One region of the Mesorhizobium sp. LSHC412B00 genome, then DNA from elsewhere that is predicted to be linked to it. Evidence: predicted binding sites of a transcription regulator. Region 1 holds the regulator's gene; each other region holds the start of a gene.
The links. Region 1 encodes LexA, which represses DNA repair genes until DNA is damaged. Its sites were predicted from a motif close to TGTTCNNNNTGTGTTCNG; they were not measured.
Positions count from the first base shown of each region.

Region 2: a site for LexA is predicted at 2,097-2,114, ahead of dnaE (DNA polymerase III subunit alpha). Genes of this name have one in related genera too.
Region 3: a site for LexA is predicted at 1,721-1,738, ahead of X757_RS150295 (PA0069 family radical SAM protein). Genes of this name have one in related genera too.

Region 1 covers NZ_AYWB01000008.1:169,019-172,297, forward strand. Annotated here, with positions in the region: gene kynU (kynureninase) at 1-189, opposite strand, end outside; gene X757_RS148010 (GntR family transcriptional regulator) at 358-1,122, shown strand; gene lexA (transcriptional repressor LexA) at 1,328-2,110, shown strand; gene X757_RS148000 (ComEC/Rec2 family competence protein) at 2,104-3,279, opposite strand, start outside.
Region 2 covers NZ_AYWB01000003.1:337,415-340,693, reverse strand. Annotated here, with positions in the region: gene dnaE (DNA polymerase III subunit alpha) at 1-1,970, opposite strand, end outside; gene X757_RS156555 (acetyl/propionyl/methylcrotonyl-CoA carboxylase subunit alpha) at 2,231-3,279, opposite strand, start outside.
Region 3 covers NZ_AYWB01000006.1:377,078-380,356, reverse strand. Annotated here, with positions in the region: gene X757_RS150285 (hypothetical protein) at 1-905, opposite strand, end outside; gene X757_RS150290 (glycosyltransferase) at 1,159-1,662, opposite strand; gene X757_RS150295 (PA0069 family radical SAM protein) at 1,813-2,967, shown strand; gene X757_RS150300 (ribonuclease HII) at 3,122-3,279, shown strand, end outside.

The DNA.
Region 1 (3,279 bases):
GAGGTCGTGCGCCCATTCCTGCGTGGCGGCCTGCTGCAGTTCGCTGAAGACGACCGCTGACGCGGCGCCCAGGGAATTGCCGTCGAGATAAATCACGCCTTGCGGCAAGACAAAGCGTTCACGCATGGAGCGCAGCGGATCGGCGGCATCCATCGCTTCGATTGTAGCGAGATCGGGTGTCGTGCTCATGATCCGGCGCCCCTCCATGGACAAACGCGCGCGGCGGAGCCTGCCGCCCAAACATGCCGGCGATCTTGAGTGGTCGCCCTTGAACTGTCAAACATTATATATAATTCACCCATTGAAAGGCTTTGATATATAATGATCCGCCCGAGCGTTTATGTCTGATGGATCACGATGCTGGATGACGAGCAGACCTCGAAGACGGAAGTGGCCTATCGCCTGCTCAGGCGCGATATTCTTGCGACCCGGCTGGCGCCTGCCGCGCCGTTGAAGCTGAGCACGCTGCGCAACACCTACGGCATCGGCTGGACGCCGTTGCGCGAGGCGCTGTCGCGGCTGGAGGCGGAACGGCTTGTGACCGCCATCAGCAACCGCGGGTTTGCGGTCGCTCCCGTCTCTCGGGCGGAGCTCGAGGATCTGGCGCGTGCGCGGCTGGTGGTCGAACTGCCCCTGCTGGTGGAATCGATCGAGAAGGGCGACCGTGAGTGGGAAGACGCGGTCGTTGCCGCCCACTATCGTCTCTCACGGTGCGGGTCTGTTCTCGACGATCCATCGGATGATGCGGTCGACGCGTGGTACGAAAAACACGATGCCTTCCATGCGGCGCTGCTCAGTGCCGCGACATCCAGCTGGCTGCTGCGCTTCAATGCAACGATTTCCGACCAATTGCATCGCCATCACCGCTTTCTGGGTCTGGCCCCGACGCTGCGCGCCGCCGCCGGCCGCACGGACGGACACCGGAAGGCCGTGGCGGCCCTGCGCGACGCCGTGGCGATCGAACACCATACCGCCCTGATGGAAGCGGCCCTCGATCGCGACGTCGAACGTGCGAAAACTCTGATGACCGCTCACATCGGCTACACGCTGCGGGTCTATGCCCAGAGAGAACCCCGCGCGGATGCTGCGCAGCCCCGTCCGAAAAGGAAGCGGCGATCGTAGCCGACGACGCAGGGCACTTTGTCTTCGTTTCACCCCGTTGCTGGCAACTGGGCGCAGGCGGCGCTCGCAGCGCCGAACGTTACGCTGAACAAAACGTCAACACATTCATTAAACTTTAAAAGGTTGCGGAACACAACTGGAACAGATAGTGTTTGTTCTGGGTTTGTTTTTTCTGATTCTGGTTTCAGAACCCCTGGGGGCCGCGATGCTGACGCGCAAACAACATGAGCTTCTGATGTTCATCCATGAACGCCTGAAGGAGAGCGGAATCCCGCCGTCCTTCGACGAGATGAAGGAAGCGCTCGACCTCGCCTCCAAGTCCGGCATCCACCGCCTGATCACGGCGCTTGAGGAGCGCGGTTTCATTCGCCGGCTGCCGAACCGGGCGCGCGCGCTGGAAGTGCTGCGGCTGCCCGACTCGATCGCACCAGGCCTCAATGCGGCGAGGAAGTTTTCGCCGAGCGTCATTCAGGGCAGTCTTGGTCAAACCGGCCAAGGGCAAGGCGGCCAAGGACAAGGCGGGATGGGCCAAGGCGGTCTCGGCCGCCAGATCAAGCCGGGCTCGCCGTCGCGTTCGATGTCGGCCGGCAATGACGATGCCGTTTCCGCGATTTCAATCCCGGTTATGGGACGCATCGCCGCCGGCGTGCCGATCGACGCCATCCAGCATCAGACCCATTCGATCTCGGTGCCGCCCGACATGATCATGGGCGGCGAACACTACGCGCTCGAGGTCAAGGGCGATTCGATGATCGAGGCCGGCATTTTCGATGGCGACACGGTCATCATCCGCAATGCCGACACAGCCAGCCCCGGCGAGATCGTGGTGGCGTTGGTCGACGATGAGGAAGCGACCCTGAAACGCTTCCGCCGCAAGGGCGCCTCGATCGCCCTGGAAGCCGCCAACCCGGCCTACGAGACCCGCATTTTTGGACCGGACAGGGTGAAGGTGCAGGGCAAGCTTGTCGGATTGATCCGGCGCTACTGAGCCGGCTTGGGTTTGTACTTTTCACGCTGGTTGTAAGGCGGCAGGCCGCGCGCTTCGCGGGAGAAGCGGCGCTGCTCGTGCCAGGGGCGATACGGCTTGTCGACGGCGAAGCGGATGGTTGGCGCTGCAGCTGCCGATTGCGGATCGAAGAAGACGGCGGCGCTGCCGTCGCGGGCCAGCTGTTTCTTCGTCACGACCAGCACCAGCGGGTCGCGGCACGGATTGTAGGCCGTGGCGTCATCGATGACGATCAGGCTAGCGAAGGCACAGGCCGGCCGCGCCGTCTTGCGGTCTTTGGCAAGGGCTACAATGGCTCCGGAAGGGTGTCGGGCGATACAGAGATCGCCCATGCAATAGAAGGGCGACCCGGGCGGCAGATCGAGCGGATCGAGATCGAACCGCGTATCTGTTGCCTCGAAAATCTCGGGCGGGATAATGGTTTCGGCCCGCAGCGCCCGTTTCCAATTGTCCGTGGTGAATTCGTTGGAGCGTTCGCGGTTGAGGGCGAGTTCGCCGCCACCTATCGGCATGGCCACCAGATGTGCGTCCTCGGATATGAGCACGTCGGGCGTAAGCACCTGCGGCACCGTCAACAGGCCGGCCAGCGCGAAAGGCACGGCCGCCAGCCTGAGCCAGGTGGTGGCCATGGTGGCGATGACGAGGGCGACCGCCACCAACAGCACCGAGCGGATGGAGATCAGCCCGACGGCGTCGACCGGCGAGCGCTCGGAAATCCAGGCCGATATGGCGATCATCGCCATCAGACCCTTGCCCATCACATAGAGGAACGGCCCGTCGGCGCCGAACGGCATCGCCAGTGCGCTGAGCACGGCAAAGGGCATGACGATCAACGAAACAATCGGCATCACGGCCAGATTGGCGATCAGGCTGAGCGGCGACACACGCTGAAAATGCCAGATGGCGAACAGCAAGGTTGCACTGCCGGCGATGATCGAGGTCATGGCGAGGCCGCCCATGGCCAGCGCGAATTTTCGCGACAGGAAGCCGACGAAGGAGCGCTTTGCCGGCGGCGTTCTCACCTTGTCGGCGCGGTAATCGGCCCAGCCGGCATAGGCGCCGACAAGGGCGGCGGTGGCAGCAAACGACATCTGGAAGCTGGGACCGACCACCTCGTGCGGCGACACCAGGATGACGGCAATGGCGGAGAT
Region 2 (3,279 bases), on a different contig from region 1:
ATGCCGATCAGCGCCTTGCGCATGCCGGCACTTTCCACCTGGAACACACCGACCACTTCGCCGCGCGACAGCATGGCGTAGGTTTCAGGATCGTCGAGCGGGATCGTCGCCAGGTCGATCTCGATGCCGCGCCGGCGGATCAGCTTCACCGCCGTCTCCAGCACCGTCAGCGTCTTCAGGCCGAGGAAGTCGAATTTTACCAGCCCGGCCTGCTCGACATATTTCATGTTAAACTGGGTGACCGGCATGTCGGAGCGCGGATCGCGGTACATCGGCACCAGTTCCGACAAGGGCCGGTCGCCGATGACGATGCCGGCGGCGTGCGTCGAAGCGTGGCGGTAGAGCCCTTCCAGCTTTTGCGCCATATCGAGCAGCGTCTGCACGATCGGCTCCTTCTCGGCCTCCTCGGCAAAGCGCGGCTCATTGGCGATGGCATCCGCCAGCTTGACCGGATTGGCGGGGTTCTGCGGCACCATTTTGGAGAGCTTGTCGACTTGGCCGTAAGGCATTTGCAGCACGCGGCCGACGTCGCGCAGCACCGCGCGCGCCTGCAGCGTACCGAAGGTGATGATCTGCCCAACCTGGTCGCGGCCATATTTCTGCTGGACGTAGCGGATGACCTCTTCGCGCCGGTCCTGGCAGAAGTCGATGTCGAAGTCGGGCATCGACACGCGGTCGGGGTTGAGGAAGCGCTCGAACAGCAGCGAGAAGCGCAGCGGATCGATGTCGGTGATGGTCGTGGAATAAGCGACCAGCGATCCGGCGCCCGAACCACGGCCCGGCCCGACCGGAATGCCTTGCGCCTTGGCCCATTTGATGAAGTCGGCGACGATCAGGAAATAGCCGGGAAACTTCATCTTCTCGATGATGGAGAGTTCGAAATCGAGCCGCTCGCGGTATTGTTCGACCGTGTAGCCGGCGGTGGGTCCATGCGCCGCCAGCCGGGCGTCGAGACCTTCATGGGCCTGCCGGCGCAGTTCATCGGCCTCGGCCTTCAGCGCCACCTCATTGTCGGCGACATCGCCGCCGGTAAAGCGTGGCAGGATCGGATTGCGGGTCTTGGGATAGTAGGAACAGCGCAGCGCGATCTCGACGGTGTTGTCTATCGCTTCCGGCAGGTCGGCGAACAGCCGCGCCATATCCGCCTGGCTGCGCAGGAAATTGTCCGGTGTCAGCCTGCGGCGGTTGTCGGCGGCAACGACGGACCCTTCGGCAATGGCGATCAGCGCGTCATGCGCGTCATAGTCGTCGCGGGCGGCGAAGAACGCCTCATTGGTGGCGACCAGCGGCAGATCATGGATATAGGCAAGGTCGACCGATGATTTCTCGATAGCGCGGTCATAACCGGAAACACGGTCCAGCTCGACATAGAGCCGGTCGCCGAACAGCGCCTTGAGTGCCAGAAGCCGCGTCTCGGCAAGATCTCGGCGATCCTCCTTCAGCGCCCGGCCGATCGGGCCGCGCGGCCCGCCGCTGAGGCAGATCAGGCCATCGCTATGGCCTTCCAGCATTGCTGACGTCAGATGCACGGGCTCGCCCGGCGGCGTCTCCAGATAGACCTGGCTGACCAGCCTGACGAGGTTGCTGTAGCCGGCCTCGGTGGCGGCGAGCAGCACCACGGCGTGCATCTCCGGACCATGGCGGCGGCGGTCGCGCTGCGCGTCGCTGGTCTCGCCGGAAAAGGCGAGATCGATCTGGCAGCCGATGATCGGCTGGATGCCGTCCTTCACTGCCTTCTGGGCAAATTCCAGCGCGCCGAACAGATTGTTGGTGTCGGTGACGGCGATTGCCGGGCACTCGTCCTTGACAGCATGACCGACAACGGCGGCGACCTGCAAGGCTCCCTCGAGCAGCGAATACGCCGAATGCACCCGCAGATGGATGAACGGCCGCGCCGGCGCCTCCGGGCGCGCAGCAGCGAGCGCTGCTTCGCGCCTCAGGGGATCGCGTGGAAGTTTGTCATCCGCCATGATGTTTCAAATTGCTCGAAGGGCTTTGAGTCGATGGAGATGTATTGTCCCGGACCGGGCGATGCCAGTCCAGCACAAATGACCACCGACCACAGGCTTCCGTACCCAGCCGCACGGCTCAGAGATTGTTCGAAATTCGCTCTGGCGAGTCATATGATGGTGGTTTCGAGAACCGGAGCGCAGCGGCTATTGGTCCGTGAGCACGGGAAGCGCAGAAACCACCTTCAGATGGCCGCCGGAGTAGAATTTCCAAACAATCTCTAGGCGAACTCCATGATCACCGCATCGACAGCCAGGCTGTCACCCGGCTTGGCGTTGAGCTTCGACACGACAAGATCGCGGTCGGCGCGCAGCACGTTTTCCATCTTCATCGCCTCGACCACGGCCAGCGTCTCGCCGGCCTTGACCTCCTGCCCCTCGGCAACCGCGATCGACACGACCAGGCCCGGCATCGGGCAAAGCAGCATCTTGGACGTGTCCGGCGCCACCTTCTCCGGCATCAGCCTTTCCAGTTCAGCCGTGCGCGGCAGCATGGCGCGCGCCGTCACCGATATGCCTTTCCAGGCAATGCGCAGGCCGTTCGGCGCCGGCCTGATCTGCGCCGTGACCTTGCGGGCACCGACAGTGCCGCGCCAGATGAGGTCGCCCGGCCGCCAGTCGGACGCCACCGTCAGCGCCTTGCCGCCATCGACCGACAGATCGATTTCCATCGGAATGGAGATCATGCCTTCCAGGATCGAAGCCTGGAGATAGTCCTCACCGAGCTTCACCACCCAGTCGCGCTTGAGCGTGCCTGAATGCGGCGCCAGACGGCCGCCCAGCCGGTCGAGCCTGTCGCGGCGCAGAAGCTCGACCGCCGTGGCGATCGCGGCCAGCACTGCCTTTTCGTCATCGTCCGGAACGATCGGTGCGAAACCGTCAGGATATTCCTCGGCGATGAAGCCCGTCGATATCCGCCCCTCGCGCCAGCGCGGATGCTGCATCAGCGCCGCCAGGAACGGAATGTTGTGCTCGATGCCGTCGACGACGAAACTGTCCAGAGCTTCCGACATGGCGTCGATTGCCGCCAGCCGCGTCGGCGCCCAGGTGCAGAGCTTTGCCACCATCGGGTCATAGAACATCGAAATCTCGGAGCCTTCGGTGACGCCGGTGTCGTTGCGGATGACGATGTCGCCGAACGTGCCCTCCTCCGGCGGCCGGTAGCGCGTCAGCCGGCCGATCGACGGCAGGAAATTGCGGTAGGGATCCTCGGCATAGAGCCGGCTTTCCACCGCCCAGCCCTTCAGCTTGACGTCACTTTGCTTGATGC
Region 3 (3,279 bases), on a different contig from region 1:
ATCAGCCGTGGCGTGGTGGACGGCACGGTGCCCATGTGGAAGCCGAACGGGTCCTCGACGAAGCCGAGGCCGGCCTCGCCGGTCAGCGTGACCGGGCTGTCGTCGCCATAGACCTTGAGCACGTCTTGCGCCGGATGGCCGACCAGCAGCGTCAACTGGTGCTTGAGGCTGCGCCTGTTGTGGCTGCCTTTGACATAGACATGCGGGCCGGTGCCGGCATCGCAGGGCTTGAGATAGAAGAAGAATTTCAGCATCCGCCAGTCGTCGAGATCGAAATGATATTTGCCGAGCGAGGCAAGGTTCTTGTCGGCGTCGGAAGCCTCGCCGGTCGGAAAGCTCCACCAGACACGCGTGGTGATCAGCTTTGCCTGCCCGCCCAGATAGTGCTGGGCGATGTCGAGCAGCAGCGGGTCGTTCTGGATGGCGAGTGCCGCCTTGCAGCCGAGGATGCGCTCGAAATAGTGTCCGCTGAGCAAAGAGCGGCCGAACCGCTTCTCGGCTTCTGCGTGTTCTCCGGGCATGAATTCGAGCCGGCGGTCGAAATTGCCGAAGCACGGCGTGCTCTGAGCAAAGCTGGCGATCTCTTCGTGGATTGCCTGCGGAAGGACCAGTCCGGAGAACAGGCCATCGGCGCGCAGCGCCGCGACGATCGACTTGAGGTCGACGCCCCTGAACATCGTCGCTCCGGCACTCTGCGCGGGGCGCGCGGCTTTGGCGCCAAGCCAGTGCAGTTTGCGCGCCGGCATGGTGCGGGCAAGCACGAACATCGGCAGCCATGCGGGATTTTCGCGCAGGTCGGACAGATAGGTCGGGATACGCACCGCGATGCGGCGGAGCAGGCTGCCGTTGCGGGCAATGGCCTCTAGACTGGGGGCGCCGGATTTGTCAGGGGACGAAAGGTTCATCGGGGTCCTCAGATATGAACGGCAGCAACGACGACGCGGCGCTTGCTTACCGCTCCGGCACTACCCAAACCCGATATCCCGCATCAACGGAATGCTAATCCCGCGTCAGCTTTTGTGCAATGCACAATAGGTTTTTGCGGCGAAAAAGCCGGACGGCGCAGCGGACAGTGTCAATTCCGGGGGGACGCCGACGCTGCCCCTCATCCGCCCTTCGGGCACCCTTCTCCCTGGGAACGGGGAGAAGGGAGAAACATCACTTCTTCGGCGCCAGCCAGATTTCGGCGTCGAGCCGCCTGGTGGCGAGACCGCGCGCAAGGGCTTCGGCGCTGTGCGCGTTCTTCGACAGGGCAGCGGCCTGGCGCTTGCTGATGACCAGCCCTTCGGCCAGCGCCCGGTTGCCCGAAAACACCCGTGACAGGAACGGCGTGCGGCTGCCGCGCGCACGGGAAAAGCGCGCCGGCATGGTTTGCCGCGCCGTGTGAGCGACAACGTCGTCGATCCAGCCCTCCGCCAGCCTTGCGCCGGGTTCCAGAAACAGCAGCCAGTCACCCTTCGCCTGCCTGATTCCCGCGGCAATGCCGCCGGCCACGAAGTGGCAGCCGGCATGATCGGCAACCCGATGCGTCTGGTCGGTCGAGCCGGTGTCGCAGACGATGACATCGCGCACCACGCCCTCGACCGCGCCGCCGATCAACGAGGCGAGCGTGCGGGCAAGGCCTTCTTCGTCATCCCGGGTTTCGATGAGAACGCTGAGCATTTTTAGCCGAATAGCGGAAAGCCCGGCGCAGCGCCAGTTTTGCATGGCCCAACGAAAAAGTTCTTGCTTTGTTCTCATCAGCGAAATAGGATTATTTTCATGAACAGAGCGATTCGACAGCCAGCCGACAGTCCTTGGGAAAGGGCCAAAATGGAACATATCGTGCGTGCGGACATTGCTGCTTTCGGAGCAGGGCGAGCCGAGATGGCCAATGCGATGATCGAACAGAGCGGCATGCGCGTCCGTCCGGATCGCAACCGCGGCCGTTCCGCAGGCATCAACCCGTCCGGCCGGTTCGAGCCGGTCAGCCGGCATGTGTTCGACGACGGCTGGAATTCGCTGGAGGAATTGCCGCCGTTCAAGACCGAAGTGCAGGTCGAGAAGCCGCGCACCATCATCACCCGCAACGAATCGCCCGACATTTCCTTCGACCGCTCGATCAACCCCTATCGCGGCTGCGAGCATGGCTGCGTCTATTGTTTCGCCCGGCCGACGCATTCCTTCGTGGGCCTGTCGCCGGGGCTGGATTTCGAAGCGAAGCTGTTTGCCAAGCCGGATGCGGCGCGGCTGCTCGACAAGGAACTGTCGAAGGATGGCTATCAGCCGCGCACCATCGCGATCGGCACCAACACCGATCCCTACCAGCCGATCGAGAAACAATACCGGATCATGCGCGAGATCCTCGAAGTGCTGGAGGCGCGCGGCCATCCGGTCGGCATCGTCACCAAATCCCATCTGGTGACGCGCGACATCGACATCTTGTCGCGCATGGCCGAACGGGGCTTGGCCAAGGTGGCGCTGTCGGTGACAACGATGGACCGCATGCTGGCGCGCACCATGGAGCCACGCGCGTCGACGCCGACCAAGCGGCTTGAGGCGATCCGGCAGCTTTCCGATGCCGGCATCCCGGCCTCTGTCATGGTGGCGCCGATCATTCCCGGCCTGACCGACCAGGAGATGGAGCGCATCCTCGATTCGGCACGCGCCGCAGGCGCCCGCGAGGCCGGCTATGTGATCCTGCGCCTGCCGCTCGAGGTGGCGCCGATCTTCAAGGACTGGCTGCTGCGCCACTATCCCGACCGCTACCGGCACGTGATGTCGCTGATCCGTTCGATGCGCGACGGCAAGGACTATGATTCGGAATGGGGCAAGCGGATGAAAGGCGCTGGCCCCTATGCCTGGCAGATCGGCCGGCGCTTCGAGATCACGGCCAAGCGGCTCGGCCTCAACGCCGAGCGGCGCACGCTCCGAACCGACCAGTTTGTCGCCGCCGCCAAGGCGACCGAGCAGCTGATGCTGCTCTGAAAGTAGCGCCTGCCCTGCCCTCGTGGCTGTCAGGCGACCCAAGAATCCCGTCCGGCCTGTCCCCCGGCCTGCAGACGGTGCCCTCCCGGTCTTGCCCCACTCGACCCTGGAGGGACTTGCGGAGAATCGGAGCCGATGCGAACCTCGCCGCAACATGGCTCGCGCACGTTCCGATTCTCCGCTTCTTTTCGAAATCGTCGAAAAGCCCGATTTCTCCTTCGAGACGAAGGCGATGGCCGAAGGCCTGTGGCCGGTGGCAGGCATGGACGAGGCCGGCCGCGGTCCGCTGGCGGGGCCGGTGGTGGCGGCGGC